DNA from 2 places in the Agrobacterium sp. 22-209-1 genome. Region 1 is predicted to be linked to the other one. Evidence: predicted binding sites of a transcription regulator. Region 1 holds the regulator's gene; the other holds the start of a gene.
What was found. The regulator PhoB, encoded in region 1, activates phosphate uptake and scavenging genes when phosphate is short. The targets are predictions, from matches to a motif close to TGTCATNNANCTGTCAT.
Positions count from the first base shown of each region.

Region 2: ACQZ48_RS18215 (ceramide glucosyltransferase) is a predicted target of PhoB. The motif match lies at 4,670-4,686, and genes of this name have one in related genera.

Region 1 is NZ_JBNWCH010000017.1:4,820-12,757, reverse strand. It holds gene pstC (phosphate ABC transporter permease subunit PstC) at 1-284, shown strand, start outside; gene pstA (phosphate ABC transporter permease PstA) at 281-1,603, shown strand; gene pstB (phosphate ABC transporter ATP-binding protein PstB) at 1,618-2,433, shown strand; gene phoU (phosphate signaling complex protein PhoU) at 2,530-3,255, shown strand; gene phoB (phosphate regulon transcriptional regulator PhoB) at 3,286-3,969, shown strand; gene ACQZ48_RS22795 (GcrA family cell cycle regulator) at 4,349-4,882, opposite strand; gene ACQZ48_RS22790 (aspartate aminotransferase family protein) at 5,314-6,513, shown strand; gene argF (ornithine carbamoyltransferase) at 6,571-7,488, shown strand; gene ACQZ48_RS22780 (Hsp33 family molecular chaperone) at 7,731-7,938, shown strand, end outside.
Region 2 is NZ_JBNWCH010000009.1:11,051-18,988, reverse strand. It holds gene ACQZ48_RS18255 (cytochrome c biogenesis CcdA family protein) at 1-37, opposite strand, end outside; tRNA gene ACQZ48_RS18250 (tRNA-Lys) at 320-395, shown strand; gene ACQZ48_RS18245 (YcbK family protein) at 641-1,915, opposite strand; gene ACQZ48_RS18240 (VOC family protein) at 2,072-2,512, opposite strand; gene ACQZ48_RS18235 (cold-shock protein) at 2,705-3,283, shown strand; gene ACQZ48_RS18230 (DUF192 domain-containing protein) at 3,283-3,765, shown strand; gene ACQZ48_RS18225 (BON domain-containing protein) at 3,826-4,074, opposite strand; gene ACQZ48_RS18220 (DUF982 domain-containing protein) at 4,288-4,557, shown strand; gene ACQZ48_RS18215 (ceramide glucosyltransferase) at 4,771-5,913, shown strand; gene ACQZ48_RS18210 (hypothetical protein) at 6,166-7,389, opposite strand.

The sequences.
Region 1 (7,938 bases):
CCGGCATCGTCGGCGCCGTGCTGATGACGGCTTCGCGCGCCATCGGCGAAACCATGATCGTGGTTCTGGCCGCCGGCGTGGCGGCCCGTCTTCAGCTCAACCCCTTCGAGCCGATGACCACCGTCACCGTCAAGATTGTCAGCCAGCTCACCGGCGACCTCGAATTCACCTCGCCGCAGACGCTGGTCGCCTTCGCGCTCGGCATCACGCTTTTCGCCATCACGCTTTGCCTGAATATCTACGCGCTTTACATCGTGCGCAAATACCGGGAGCAATATGAATGACCGACATCGTTTCTCCCGCAGCCGGCGCGAGCGCCGTCAACAGGGCCACGCGCCGTGATATCGGCATCAAGCGCCGTTATGCCGCCGAACGCCGCTTCCGCGCCTACGGCATCGCGGCGATCTCCTTCGGCCTCATCTTCCTCTTCCTGCTGCTCTGGTCGGTTTTCTCCAAGGGTTACACCGCTTTCCAGCAGACGATGATCACCGTTCCGGTTGAGTTTTCCGAACAGATCATCGATCCGAAGAATGAACGCGCCACAAACCCGACAAAGCTGATGACGGCCAATTATCCCGTCGTCGCCCGCGATGCGGTCGCCAAGGTTCTTGGTGTTGCACCGACGGACCGCGCCGGCCTACGCGCCGTCAGCCTGCTGATTTCCGACAGCGTGCGCACGCAGCTTCGCGACATCGTCGTTGCCGATCCCGCCGTTATCGGCACCACGCGCACCGTCACGCTTCTCGCTTCGGGGGATGTCGACAGCGCCTTCAAGGGCCAGGTCGATCTGACGGCGGATGAAGCCAATCGCCGCATCTCTAACCAGCAGCTCGGCTGGATGAACCAGCTCGCCGAAAGCGGCCAGCTCGGCAAACATTTCAATACCGGCATCTTCTTCAACGGCGCGTCGAGCCGTCCGGAAGCGGCGGGTGTGGGTGTGGCGCTGATCGGCTCCTTCTACATGATGCTGATCGTGCTGGTGCTGTCATTGCCGATCGGCGTCGCGGCCTCCATCTATCTCGAGGAATTCGCCCCGAAGAACCGTCTGACGGATCTTATCGAGGTGAATATCAACAATCTCGCGGCCGTTCCTTCGATTGTTTACGGTCTGCTCGGCCTCTCGGTCTTCATCAACTTCATGGGCTTTCCGCGCTCGGCCTCGCTGGTCGGCGGCCTCGTCCTGACGCTGATGACCCTGCCGACGATCATCATCGCGACGCGCGCTGCCCTGAAGGCCGTGCCGCCGTCTATCCGCGCCGCCGCCCTCGGCCTCGGCGCTTCCAAGATGCAGACGATCTTCCACCATGTGCTGCCGCTCGCCATGCCCGGCATCCTCACCGGCACCATCATCGGTCTCGCCCACGCGCTGGGGGAAACGGCGCCGCTGCTCCTGATCGGCATGGTGGCATTCGTCGCGAATTACCCGACAACGCCGATGGATCCGTCCACGGCCCTGCCGGTGCAGATTTACATGTGGGCGAACGAAGCCGAGCGTGCCTTTGTCGAAAGGACATCCGGCGCTATCATCATCCTGCTTTTGTTCCTCATTGTCATGAATGTTGGCGCAATCCTGTTGCGTCGCCGCTTCGAACGGCGCTGGTAGAGGGAGATTGAGCAATGAACATGTTGTCGGAAGCAGCAGTTGAAAAGGCGCTGGACAAGAAAATGAATGAAGTCTCATACAAGATGATCGGCAAGGACGTTTCGGTTTATTACGGCGAAAAGCGTGCGCTCTACGACGTGAACCTGAATGTTCGCGAAAATACGGTGACGGCGCTGATCGGCCCGTCTGGCTGCGGTAAATCCACCTTCCTGCGCACCCTGAACCGCATGAACGACACGATCGACGGTTGCCGGGTGACCGGAAAAATCACGCTCGACACCGACGATATCTACGATCAGGCAATCGATGTCGTGGAATTGCGCGCCCGCGTCGGCATGGTGTTCCAGAAGCCGAACCCTTTCCCGAAGTCGATCTACGAAAACATTTCCTACGGTCCGCGCATCCATGGTCTCGCCCGCAACAAGGCGGATATGGACCAGATCGTCGAGCAGAGCCTGCAGAAGGCCGGCCTCTGGAACGAAGTGAAGGATCGCCTGCAGGAATCCGGCACGGGTCTTTCCGGCGGTCAGCAACAGCGCCTGTGCATCGCCCGCGCGGTTGCCGTCAGCCCGGAAGTGATCCTGATGGACGAACCCTGCTCGGCGCTCGACCCTATCGCGACCGCAAAGGTCGAGGAACTGATCCACGAGCTGCGCACCAATTACACCATCGTCATCGTCACGCACTCCATGCAGCAGGCGGCGCGTGTTTCCCAGCGCACGGCCATGTTCCACCTTGGTCACCTTGTCGAGGAAAACGAAACCGACAAGATGTTCACCAATCCGGACGACCAGCGCACGCAGGATTACATCATGGGCCGCTTCGGCTGATCCCGGCCGGCGCTTTATCGAAACCGAACAAGACTGGTGCCTCTGCCGTGCCCGCTTCCGGGCACGCGCATGCAGGCCAAGCCGGAGGACTAGACCATGACGCAGACAACGACCCATTCGCATATTCTGTCGGCATATGACGACGAACTGAAATTCCTGACGCGCCGTATCGCCGAAATGGGCGGTCTGGCGGAACAGATGTGCGCCGATGCCGTGCGTGCGCTCGTCAACTCCGACGCCGCACTCGCCCAGAAGGTCATTTCCGACGACGCGATCCTCGATCATTCCGAGCGTGAGATCGGCGACAAGGCCATCGTCACCATCGCCAGGCGCCAGCCGATGGCGGCAGACCTTCGCGAGATCATCGGCACGCTACGTATTGCAGCGGACCTCGAACGTGTTGGCGACCTCGGTAAGAATACTGCCAAGCGTGTCATCGCGGTTGCCGGCACCGGCGTGCCGCGCAAGCTCGCCCGTGGCATCGAACACCTCTCGGAACTGGCGCTGGTACAGCTCAAGGAAGTCCTCGACGTCTATTCGACACGTTCGGCGGAGAAGGCAAATGCCATCCGCGAGCGCGACGAAGAAATCGACGCCATGTACACGTCGCTCTTCCGTGAGCTTTTGACCTACATGATGGAAGATCCGCGCAACATCACTACCTGCACGCATCTTCTGTTCTGCGCCAAGAACATCGAGCGTATCGGCGACCACGCCACCAATATCGCCGAGACGATCTATTACATGACCACCGGCAGCCAGCCGGAAGGCGAGCGTCCTAAGGATGACAGTTCCAACACGCTCGGTTCGGTGACCGAGTAACAGACAGGCAGCGGCTTGCGGAGTTAGTATATGGTGCCCAAGATTGCAGTTGTGGAAGATGAGGAAGCGCTGAGCGTGCTGCTTCGTTACAATCTCGAGGCTGAGGGATATGACGTCGACACGATACCCCGTGGAGACGAGGCCGAAATTCGGCTGCAGGAACGTATTCCAGACCTTCTTATCCTGGATTGGATGCTTCCCGGCGTTTCCGGTATCGAACTGTGCCGTCGGCTCAGAATGCGGCCGGAAACCGAACGCCTGCCCATCATCATGCTGACGGCGCGCGGTGAGGAAAGCGAAAGGGTTCGCGGCCTCGCCACCGGCGCCGACGATTATGTCGTCAAGCCGTTCTCGACACCGGAACTCATGGCCCGGGTCAAGGCCATGCTGCGCCGGGCTCGCCCCGAGGTTCTGTCTTCGGTGCTGAAATGCGGCGATATCGAACTGGATCGCGAGACCCATCGCGTTCACCGCAAGAGCCGCGAAGTGCGCCTCGGCCCAACGGAGTTCCGCCTGCTGGAATTCCTGATGACTTCTCCCGGCCGGGTGTTTTCCCGCTCACAATTGCTGGATGGCGTCTGGGGTCACGATATCTATGTGGACGAACGCACCGTCGACGTGCATGTCGGACGTCTGCGCAAGGCGCTCAATTTTTCGCATATGCAAGATGTCATCCGCACCGTGCGCGGCGCCGGATATTCAATGGAAGCCTGAGGAAACCGAAACCGATGGTTTCACTCGGGAAAAATTCCCAAAATTCAGAAGGCCCGCAGCCGGGATGGTGGCGGGCCTTCTGAATTCGAACCTTGCCCAACGCGTGTCCTTGTTGTTTTTGAAGGCAACAGACGGTCTGCTAAGAGTCGGATTGCGCGGTGAAACCAGACAGGAGGGATGGCGCGGCACGTCGCCGACGAACTCAAAGTATTTGCCGCAAGGGCGCGTCGCGATTTTACATCCGCAGAAGGCGGAAGAAGAGGAATTGGGAGCGCCTCTCAAACAGCGTGCGCCCATTCCGGGACCGCCTTGAGTTTTGCCATAAAAAAACGGGCCCGAAGGCCCGTAGTTTTTGAGTGTCGAATGCGTGCCGCAACACTCAAGCTTTGCGACGTTCGCTTACCGGCTGGTAGGCGAGTTTCGCATGGAACTTGCAATAGGGTGAAGATTCCAGCGCTTCACAACCGCAGAAATGGAAATCGTCTTTCAAGGGATCGCCGACCGGCCATTTGCAGGTGCGCTCCGTCAGTTCCGTCAACGTCAGGCGACGGGAAATCGGGGTGACGACGTTTCTGGAAGGAACGTAATCGAGGACTTCCGCGGTCTCGATGCCGATCTCTTCCTGAAGAGCCGTTGCTGCGTTGGAACGGGTCAGAACCCGAGCAGGCGCTGTGCCGACACGGCCCGCGAAATTCGTCGCGCGCGGGGCAGGAGCGGCGGCGCGCTTGGGCGCGGAACGCGCCGAAGTGACCGGGCCGCCGGCCTTGACGCGACCCGGCAGGTTGAGGCGGTGGACCTTGCCGATGACGGCATTACGGCTGACACCGCCCAGCTGCGCTGCTATCTGGCTGGCGCTAAGTCCCTCGGACCACAATTTCTTGAGTTTTTCGACCCGTTCGTCTGTCCAGTTCATGCCGCTTCTCCGCTCGTCGCGTATAATGTCGGCAGAATCCATCTCCGCCTCGCGGGCGTGCCGCGAGCGTGGTTTCTGCCTGATTTTCGGTGACTAGTTCCGCCGCAATGCAGTCTAGTAATTAGCGATTAACCTAGTGCCACGCAGACTCCGTGGCAAGAGTCGTGGGAATCATCTCGAATCGATTTTCCGGTTTTCCCCAACTTGCTGGCGAGTTGAGTCTGAAAGGCAACACCTTGGGCCTCATCCGCCGCCACCTACTAGGGCTTGAGAAGCCCGAGAAACGCGGACTTTTGTTGACATCGGCAGGCGAAGTGACAATAGTGCCCCTGCCGCCGCGAGGCGGCATTTTTGATTTTCAGGCGAGGGATAACCCCGAAAGCCTATTGACAACTGTCTGACAGCGCAACCGCGCAAGGAGTGATACAGCCATGGCCGAAGCCGCCGCGCCATTGTTCGATACGTTTGCAAGAGCCCCCCTGCGCTTCGAGCGAGGCGAGGGCGTCTGGCTGTTCACGGAAAGCGGCGAACGATATCTGGATTTTGCGGCCGGCGTTGCGGTCAATTCACTGGGTCACGCCCACCCGCACCTCGTGGAGGCGATCAAGACCCAGGCCGAGAAGGTCTGGCACGTCTCTAATCTTTATGAAGTGCCGGGCCAGGAAAAGCTTGCAAAGCGCCTGACGGAAGCGACATTCGCAGACAAGGTCTTCTTCACCAATTCCGGCGCGGAAGCGCTGGAATGCGCGATCAAGACGGCGCGCCGTTATCATTATTCCAAGGGGCATCCGGAAAAATTCCGCATCATCACCTTCGAAGGCGCCTTCCACGGCCGCACGCTCGCAACGATCGCCGCCGGCGGCCAGCAGAAATATCTCGAAGGTTTCGGTCCCAAGGTCGAGGGTTTCGACCAGGTGCCCTTCGGTGACGTTGATGCGCTGAAAGCCGCTATCACGGACGAGACGGCCGCGCTGCTGATCGAACCCATTCAGGGCGAGGGGGGTATTCGCGCACCAGCCAAGGAATTCCTGCAGCTGCTGCGGTCGCTCTGCGATGAGCATGGCATGCTGCTGATTTTCGACGAGGTCCAGACTGGTGTCGGCCGCACGGGCAAGCTCTTTGCCTATGAGCAGACAGGTGTTGCGCCGGATATTATGGCGGTTGCCAAGGGTATCGGCGGCGGCTTCCCGCTCGGCGCCTGCCTTGCGACGGCGGATGCCGCTTCCGGCATGACGGCAGGCGTGCATGGCACCACCTATGGCGGCAACCCGCTGGCCATGGCTGTTGGTAACGCCGTACTTGATGTCGTCCTCTCCGAGGGCTTCCTGGAAAAGGTTCGTGATGTCGCGCTGGTTTTCCGTCAGGGCCTTGCTTCGCTGAAAGATCGTTATCCCGATGTCATCGAGGAGATTCGCGGCGAAGGCCTGCTTCTCGGCATCAAGGCGAAGGTTCCCTCGGGTGAGCTGTTGCAGGCCATGCGCGCCGAGCATCTGCTGGGTGTGCCGGCGGGCGACAACGTCATCCGTCTTTTGCCGCCGCTCGTCACCACGGCGGAAGAGGCCCGCGAGGGCTTGGCGCGCGTGGAAGCGGCCGCCGCTTCACTGACAGTGAAACAGGCAAAGATCGCCTGAGGAAACAATAAATAGCGGGCCTCTTCCCCGAGGCTCGCGAGCATGGGACAGTTTGAAATGGCTTCACCTAAACATTTTCTCGACCTGTCGGCCGTCAGCTCGCAGGATCTGCGGGCAATTCTTGACGATGCCCGCGCACGCAAGGCCGCCACCAAGGCCGGAACGGCGGAAAAGCCGCTAGCTGGCAAGATGCTGGCAATGATCTTCGAAAAGCCGTCCACCCGCACGCGCGTCTCCTTCGATGTCGGTATGCGCCAGCTCGGCGGCGAGACGCTTTTCCTCTCTGGTACGGAAATGCAGCTCGGTCGCGCCGAAACGATCGGTGACACGGCCAAGGTGCTGTCGCGCTACGTCGACGCCATCATGATCCGCACGACGGATCATTCGCGCCTGCTGGAGCTTGCCGAACATGCGACGGTGCCGGTCATCAACGCCCTGACGGATGACACGCACCCCTGTCAGATCATGGCGGATATCATGACCTTCGAAGAACATCGCGGCCCAGTCAAAGGCAAGACCATTGCCTGGACAGGTGACGGCAACAACGTCCTGCATTCCTTTGTGGAAGGCTCGGCCCGTTTCGGTTACCGCATGACGATGGCCGTACCGATGGGCTCCGAACCGCATGACAAGTTCCTGAACTGGGCGCGCAATAATGGCGGCGAGATCATGCTGTGCCACGACGCCGACAAGGCCGTTGCGGGTGCGGACTGTGTCGTCACCGATACCTGGGTGTCCATGAACCAGGAACACAAGGCGCGCGGCCACAACATTTTCCAGCCCTATCAAGTCAATGAAGCTCTGATGGCCAAGGCGGAAAAAGATGCGCTGTTCATGCATTGCCTGCCGGCCCATCGCGGAGAGGAAGTAACGGATGCCGTGATCGACGGTCCGCAATCCGTCGTCTTCGACGAGGCGGAAAACCGCCTCCACGCGCAGAAGTCCATCATCGCATGGTGCATGGGCGTCATTTGATGAGCAGTCGCCCGGTCTGACACGCGTCACGCCGGGTGCTTGAACTTGACCGTATAGATTACCATCTGTGGGACTTCGAAGAGGCTCGTCGGTTTTGCTGGCGGGCCATCATCACGATTTGCACGTTTTTCCCCGGAAGCGGTTTCTCTTCCCGGGTCTCTGTGCGACAAGCGAAAAAAGCACATTTCGAAAGCCGGACTTTTGGACGGTAGCGGCGCCACGGCTGCGCCAAGGAGTATGACATGGCAGATGTAACGGTTGAACTGGAAGATCTCGATTTTGCTGGCGACGATAAGGTAGTGCCCTTTCAGGTCGAAGGTCTGGATGTGCGCGGTCGCGCCGTGCAGGTGGGTCCGCTGTTGAACGCCATTCTCGAGCGGCATGACTATCCCCCGACGGTCGCCCGCCTGCTGGCGGAAGCGACCGTTCTGACGGCGCTGATCGGCACCT
Region 2 (7,938 bases), on a different contig from region 1:
GAAGCGCGCTGAACAGGGAAATATCGGCAATCGACAACAAAGAACTCCGCATCCCGCAAAGCCGCCGCGATTCTCAAGCTGCGCCGCCGCTTCACGCTTCATTTTCGTGCATGTCATTGCTGCAAAAGGATTTCACCCGTCCAGCCGACATGTCTGAAGCCGGTTTTATCCCCAGCCGCCCCCTCTCTCCAATCACCTTTTCGGGGGTGCGACAAAAAAAACCGGATTGATTGTCGAAACCGCTTTTTTTGGGTTGACCGAACGGATCGCTCTACCTATGTTCCGCGCACTTCCGAAGGGCAACCAAGCCCCGACACGGGAGAGCGTAGCTCAGCCGGTAGAGCAACTGACTTTTAATCAGTAGGTCCAGGGTTCGAATCCCTGCGCTCTCACCACCTCAAGTCCAATTTCCTGATATTTCACAAAGAGTTATCACTGAAGGTGATCAAACTCCCATGGGAGCGGAAAAGATTCGCTCGCAGTCTTCGCAATGCAGCCAGCGATATCCAGCGCAAGCCTGGTTTCAGGGCAGCCGCAGCGACAAAGGTCACCGGCTCACGTACCAGCACCCCGGCAAAACCGGGCCAGTCGCTTTCGATCGCTAGGAATAGTTCCTCAGGCTAAGGGCCAAACCCGGAAATCACTTGCGCGCGGCAGTACGGCGGCAACGCCAGTTCCAGTCTCTCGGCTCACCCGTGTCCATATGGACCGACTCGGTGTGGCAATAGGTGCCGACGCCGCCGCGTTCAGGCAGGGAACGCAGATAGGTCGCAAGCTCCCATTTGGAGACGCCCTTGATCTGGATATCGGCGGCATCGCAGGTATAGTGCTTGGAGCCCCGCCTTATGCCCTTCGGCGGACGATAACCCGAGGTGACGATCGCCGGTCTGTTGTAGTGGCGCTCCACATCCTTGATCATCCGCACCAGTTCCGGCTTGAAACAGCCGACTTCGACACGGTCCGTCTGCAGGAAAAGCCCGTTCGGGGCGACGCGGGTGAGGCCGGAGAGTGAAGCGAGTTTCATCAGGCCTGTCGGCTGGTCATCCTCTTCATCGAGATGGGCATCGTCGAATTCGTCGGACATCACCGAGCGGCCGGAAAGCGCAATGCCCATCGTCCCGTCCGTAGCTCCGGGAAGCGCAGCGACCTGCGTATTGCCCGCAGTCCCGCTTTCAATCATTTTCGGCAGACGTTTCTTGGCCGCACCGGCAAAAAATGCCGCAAGCGTCATGCCCTGCCCATCGGCTCCCTGCTTCTCGCCGGTCGCTCCGGCGCTGGCGGCTGGTTGCGCGGCAGCCGCCGCGAGCTGTCCAGATGCCGATTGCGGAAGGGGTACGGGAGCCGGCTGAAGATTTTCGCTGTGCTGCTCCGCCGACGCCTGTCCGGCTGGCGGGACCTGAGCCGGCGCTGCCGCCGGTTGCGGCTGTGCGGCCTGCACCGGCGCCGAATAGACGCTGCTGACGGCGGGAGTGATTCTCTGGGAAGGAACACCCGTAGCGACGGCGCCGCCCGGTGCCCCTGCGGCACCGGCGGGCGCTGCTGCGGCGGAGGCGGTCGAATAAATGCTTGCCGTACCTGCCGAGATCGCCGTTGGCTGCGTCGTCAACCCGGCGATATCGGGGGCGGCGCCATAGGCCTGCGCCGGGCCGCCCGCTGCCTGAGGCTGGACCGGCGCGGCCGCTCCAGCCGCCGACGCCACGGCCGGATCCACATAATGTCCCGGTTGCGCGCCGGCCGCCGCAGTTGAAGCGGCGGTCTGCGGCTTCTGTTGTGTGGAAATTTCCGGCTTTTTGGTCGTGCCGGCCATCTCGTCGTCGGTCACCGCCGAAACGCATCCGGAAAGCCCAAACAGTGAAACCGCGATGACAAGACGCTGACGAAGCAGACGTCCTTTCGCGCTCTCGACAGTTTTCATGGGTGGCCTCCGTATCTTGCATTTCCAACAGCAACACGGGAACGGGCGCGTGTGCTTCCCCAAAACGGGACTGGCCGTTTTGATTCGCGGACTATGCCTCATCCCCTCGGGACAAGGCAAGAGCACCCGAAAACGCCGCTGCTCACCGGAAAGTCCCTACCAGGAACCGGTATTCTGCATAGATATCCAGGGCTCAGCTGGTGCGAGGCTTTCGCCCTTCTGCAGAATCTCGAACGAAATACCATCCGGCGAGCGCACGAAGGCCATGTGCCCGTCACGCGGCGGCCGGTTGATGACGATGCCGTTCTGCTGCAGATGCGCGCAGAAATCGTAGATATTGTCGACCTCGTAAGCCAGATGGCCGAAGTTGCGGCCGCCGGTATAATCCTCGGTATCCCAATTATAGGTGAGTTCTAGGCAGGGAGCCTTGTTTTCCTTCGCCGCAGCAATGTCATCGCGCGCCGCAAGAAACACCAGAGTGAACCGACCTTTTTCGTTCTCGATTCGGCGTATTTCCGTAAGGCCGAGCAGATCGACATAGAATTTCAGTGATTCGCCAAGGTCTTTGACGCGAACCATTGTGTGCAGATACCGCATTTTCTTCCTCTCCATTACACGGGTCCGGAGCCGTTAAACGCGTGGCGGCAAGCCCCGGACAAGGACGGCGACATAAAAGCAGCTGCGTAAATCAAAAACTAGGGCTTGCGTGAAACCGTTACCAAGATGTTAATCTGGCGCACAGGAATCAGTTGACCGGTGTATGGCGCGTAATTGAGGGGTTGGCAGGATATGGCTGATAGGATGTCATCGAAAACGATAGTCGATGTCGAGGACCTTTCGGGCGATACCGTGGACCTGACCGAAATTACCGGCGTGGTGAAGTGGTTCGACGTCGCCAAGGGTTTCGGCTTCATCGTGCCCGACAATGGCACACAGGATGTGCTGCTGCACGTCTCCTGCCTACGCCGTGACGGTTACCAGACAATTCTTGAAGGCACGCGCATCGTTGCCCTCATACAGCGGCGCGACCGCGGTTTTCAGGCGTTCCGTATTCTCTCCATGGACCAGTCGACCGCTGTCCATCCCTCGCAGATGCCGCCGGTGCGCACCCATGTGCAGGTAACGCCGTCCAGCGGGCTGGAGCGCGCCATCGTCAAGTGGTTCAATCGCACCAAGGGCTTCGGCTTCCTGACGCGCGGCGAAGGAACGGAAGATATTTTCGTGCATATGGAAACGCTGCGCCGTTTCGGCCTGACGGAGCTTCGCCCCGGCCAGGTGGTGCTGGTGCGTTACGGCGATGGCGACAAGGGCCTGATGGCGGCGGAAATCCACCCCGACAACCCGGTTTCCATCGGGATGTCGCATTGATGTCCGCCCTGCCCCATATGGTGAAAAGCGCCGTTATGGCGCTTCTTTTTTTTACGCTGGCCGCCGCAGCGCAGGCCCAGCAACAGCAGACATTCACGTCCGAACCGCTGCAGATTGAGACCGCCGGGGGAAAGAGCCACGATTTCACTGCCGAACTGGCGCTGAACAATGCCCAGCGCGAACAGGGGCTGATGTTCCGCAAGAGCATGCCGCTTGAAAACGGAATGTTGTTCGATTTCGGCGAAGCGCGTGATGTGGCCATGTGGATGCGGAATACGCTTATTCCGCTCGACATGCTTTTTATCGGCCGTGACGGCCGTATTACCCATATTCACGAAAACGCGGTTCCGCATTCGGAGGCAATCATCAGCTCCCGCGGGCCAGTAAAATTTGTGCTTGAACTCAATGGAGGCACTGCGAAGCGCTATGGCATCAAGCCGGGTGATATGGTTCGCAGCGCGCAAATCGGCAACCGGAAATGACATTGCCGCGTCATTGCGTTAGAATTAGCCGGACGAGGTTTCGCCCGGCTGGCGCAATGGTCAGTAGACCGGCTCGATATGGCTCAGAATCCGGCAATTGGAAATGGAAGAGGCAAGGTTGATGGCGATGTCGATCGCCTCTACCGAATCGGCCGTACCTTCCAGATAGATCACATCATTTTCGACAGTTGCCGAAATCCGCGACTTCTCTAACCCGGATTCGAAAGCCAGAGCCGACGTGATTGCCTGACATACGCCGGCCATGCGGTCCCCGAAGAAGCTTTCCTGAATGCCTGACAAATTGAACATATGCGTTCTCCTTCTTATGGACATAACAACGCCCTGATGGCGGTTTTGTTCATCTCCGGTTCATCTGTTTGTTCATCTTCCATTCATCTTGGAAAATTGGAACCCCCTGACCGATCACATTTTTGGTGATCGGGAACCATTTCGTGAGGCAGGCATTTCGCGCATAGGAGAGAGAACGACCTCCAAGACAGCTAAAACAGGGAGGAAAATGATATGCTGATTAACAGAACAGAGCCGTGTCACCACGCCTCGTGGATGAAACCGGTGGCGATTCACCTGCCGCTGTGCGTCGCCGTAGAAATCTACAGCCCGCTGGTGGCGCTGGACATGCTGATGTACCGCTGGCCCGAGGAACACGGGCCGGAATATGAAGAGGCGCGCAGGAACTGCCTCGATGCCATCGCGGGCAGATGCGACATCGAGAAAGCACGGGAATCGTTTCTCGTCGCAAGCAGTCATGCCCATATCCTGAACGTCCACTAAAATTTATCGACTGTCATGACGATTGCGCCCTTCCATGCGGAGGGCTTTTCTTTTGCGCACGCAGCTTCTGCGGCGCCCTGATGCACGGCGTTGCCTCCCCACAAGCCGATGATGACATGTAACTGTCACGCAAACGTTATAATCGGCAGAGACGAATTCCATGGAATCGATTGGCGCGCAGACCGCCGAAGCTTGGGAGTGGAACTGGCCAGCATGGAAACTGTCTTTGCCCTTTGCGCAATTCTGCTCCTCGGCTTCAATCTTCTCGGCATCGTTCTGGCCGGCTGGCGACTGACGAGACCCGACGCGGAAAACGATCTTGTCCGGCAAACACCGGCTGTCTCGCTTGTGGTGCCGCTGCGCGGTGTGGAAAACTTCACGTCGCTGACCCTGTCGCGCGCCTTCGAACTCAACTGGCCCAATTATGAGCTGCTGTTTTGCGTCGCCGATGAATTCGATCCCGTGATCGAGGAAGTTCGCACCGCGCAAGCCGCCTTTCCCTCGGTTTCCATGCAATTGCTCATTGGCGATGACCGTATCAGCGCCAATCCGAAACTGAACAATTGCGTCAAGGGCTGGCGCGCCGCCAAACATGAATGGGTGATTCTCGCCGATTCGAACGTGCTGATGCCGAAGTCCTATATAGCCACCATGATGTCGGCCTGGCGGCCGGACAGCGGGCTGGTCTGCTCGCCGCCGCTCGGCTCCCGTCCGGCCGGTTTCTGGGCCAATGTGGAATGCGCCTTCCTGAATGGCTCGCAGGGACGCTGGCAATATGCGGCGGAAGCGATCGGCATCGGTTTCGCGCAGGGCAAATCTATGTTGTGGAACAAGCCGTTTCTAGAAGACCACGGCGGCATTCGCGCCCTTGCTGCAGAAATCGCCGAGGACGCCGCCTCGACGAAACTGGTGCGAAACGCCGGCCGCAAGGTGCATCTGGTCAGCGCCCCGTTCGAGCAGCCGCTCGGCCAGCGTCATGCCGGCGAGATCTGGTCGCGCCAGACCCGCTGGGCGCGGTTGCGACGCGTGACCTTCCCGCAATATTTCGCGCCGGAAATCTTCACCGGGGCGCTTCCCCCGCTCCTCTTCGCGCTTGCCGCCGCGGCGATGATGGATGTAAACCTCGCCGCAACCGCCTTTGCCGTCCTCGCCCTCATGTACGTGCCGGAACTTGCGCTCGCGGCCCTAAACCGCTGGCCGGTATCGCTCCACACACTGCCGGCGATGATCGCCCGCGACATGATCATGCCCATCGTCTGGGCGCGCAGCTGGATCGGCAGCGCGGTGGCATGGCGCGGCAATGTCATGACAATCGGCACGGCAGAAAGCACCCTGGCCGGTCCATCAACGGAATAAATCACAGCTATTTGGAAGACGTTACGCCGGAAAGCTGATGTTTTGCTTTAAAATGGTCGGAGTGGAGAGATTCGAACTCCCGACCCTCTGGTCCCAAACCAGCGCCTCGGACGGCAAGACAAGCATTGTTGATATCTGAGAACGCCCGTTGATACCCGTTCGTTCCCGTTAAATTCCGTTGTTCCGTTGGCGGTTCGTTGGCGGTAAATTGCCACCGGAACAACTGCTGAATGGACCGACTCCCGACAGGAGTCAAGCCGCTTTCTCCTCCGCAAGGAAGCGGTCGCGGCGCGTTTCCGATCCAACCCGCTTCTTTCGGGCGAACGCCTGGTTGACTGGGGAGTATTCCCCGGGAATCACATGGCTGTAGGTCTTCCGGAGCGTCTGGACATCGGTGGAGACGTAGGTCGAGACATCCTCGATCGGAACCCCGGCCTGAAGCAGCCACGTAACGCAGGTGTGCTTGAAGGAGTGTCGGTTGAGCTGCGCAGCACGCTCCTCGGACATGACTTCGCGACGAAGACGAAGGAACGCCTTCTTGCAGTCGACAGCCTCTCCTGCGAACTCCACTAGGTATCGTGAGGGCTTCACCTTCCCGTAGCCGTCCCGCCAGCGCTTCATGACTTCGACGAGGCGGTCAGGGATCCGGCACGGGTTTGCCTGCTTGTTGTGGGGAACCCGTTCGCCGTCGGCAGCGCGATAGTAGATCTGGTTGTCGAGATCCACCCACGGGCGCCCCGGCTCGTCGTAGAACGATGCCGTGATGATGTCGGCCGTCCGGCTTCCGGTCAGCGCGGCGACGACCATGAAGCGGGCGATGTGGGTGGCGACCCTGTGGGTGGGCTTGCCATGCCACATGTGGCGCCTGCGGCGCGCAGCCTTGTAGAGATTCAGGAACTCCTCCAACGAGTAGTAGTGCATGCGCGCGGGAAGGCTTGGAGGGATGGCGTAGTTCAGCTCGCCGTCATACTTCTTTACCTTTCCCTCGGAGGCGCAGAAGTTCACGATCGCACGGAACTGGATCAACTCATTGCGGACAACCGACTGGCTGCGGCCCTTCTGGTATTCCTGAGATTTCTTGCGCTTGATCTCGGAGACGAACAACTCACCCCAGAATGCATTGAGCCGCTCGATCATGCCGAGCAGTTCACGCTTCTTAGCAGGCTTCATAGCCTCGATGATCTCCGCCTGCTCCTGCAAATAGTACAGGATCAGATCCCCAACCTTAACTTCGGAAGCTAGCAGACCACCCTTGATCTCGACCTTCGCGTAGCGCTCCACATTGTATTCGTGGAGCTTCAGAAGCGCTTCCTGCCTCGCTATCTTAGCTTCTTCAGCATTTGAGAAACTGCATCCTGTCGCAACTTGCTTGCTTCCGTGCTTGATGAACCAGGTGCCTTTGTGGGTGAGCTTGCCCGCTTTGTCGTAGCGGGGCTTTCGTTCGAGAATGTGGGGTTCGTCGACTTCTCTCGGCATCCGTCCAGCCACTCCTTTATCATCGTTCTCGTCACGTACATGTTCTTGTCGTTCGGCCGGAGGACAGCTAGCTGCCCACGCGATATGGCCCCGCGAAGCGTCTTGACCGTGAAGTTTGGACTGGGCGTTCCCGGGAGGTCCTTGCCGACATAGAGTTGGCCGCCCAGCTCCGGCAGGCACACGACCTCGAACAAGGTCAGCGGCTCATCCGGATGCGGATCCCGAACCTTCCGAGCTGGAACCGACGACTTCGGATCCAGGACGCGGCGGATGTCGTCGAGCGCCGCCAGGGCATCCTCTTGGTCACGAACCTGACGATCCACCAGATCCTCGAACTCCGCCATCACCCGGTTGACCTCGCGGTCGATACGACTGATGAAGCCGCCGTCGGGATCCTCAGGTCCGTCGTGCTCGGTCAGGCCGCGCGATGCCAGATAGCGATCCCAGTTATCCAACTGCTCTTCCGTCTCGCGCTGCTGCTCGTCCCGTTCGGCGTAGTATTCCCGCTCGTTGCGCTCGGCAGCCTGCAGGCGGTCGATGAACGGCTTG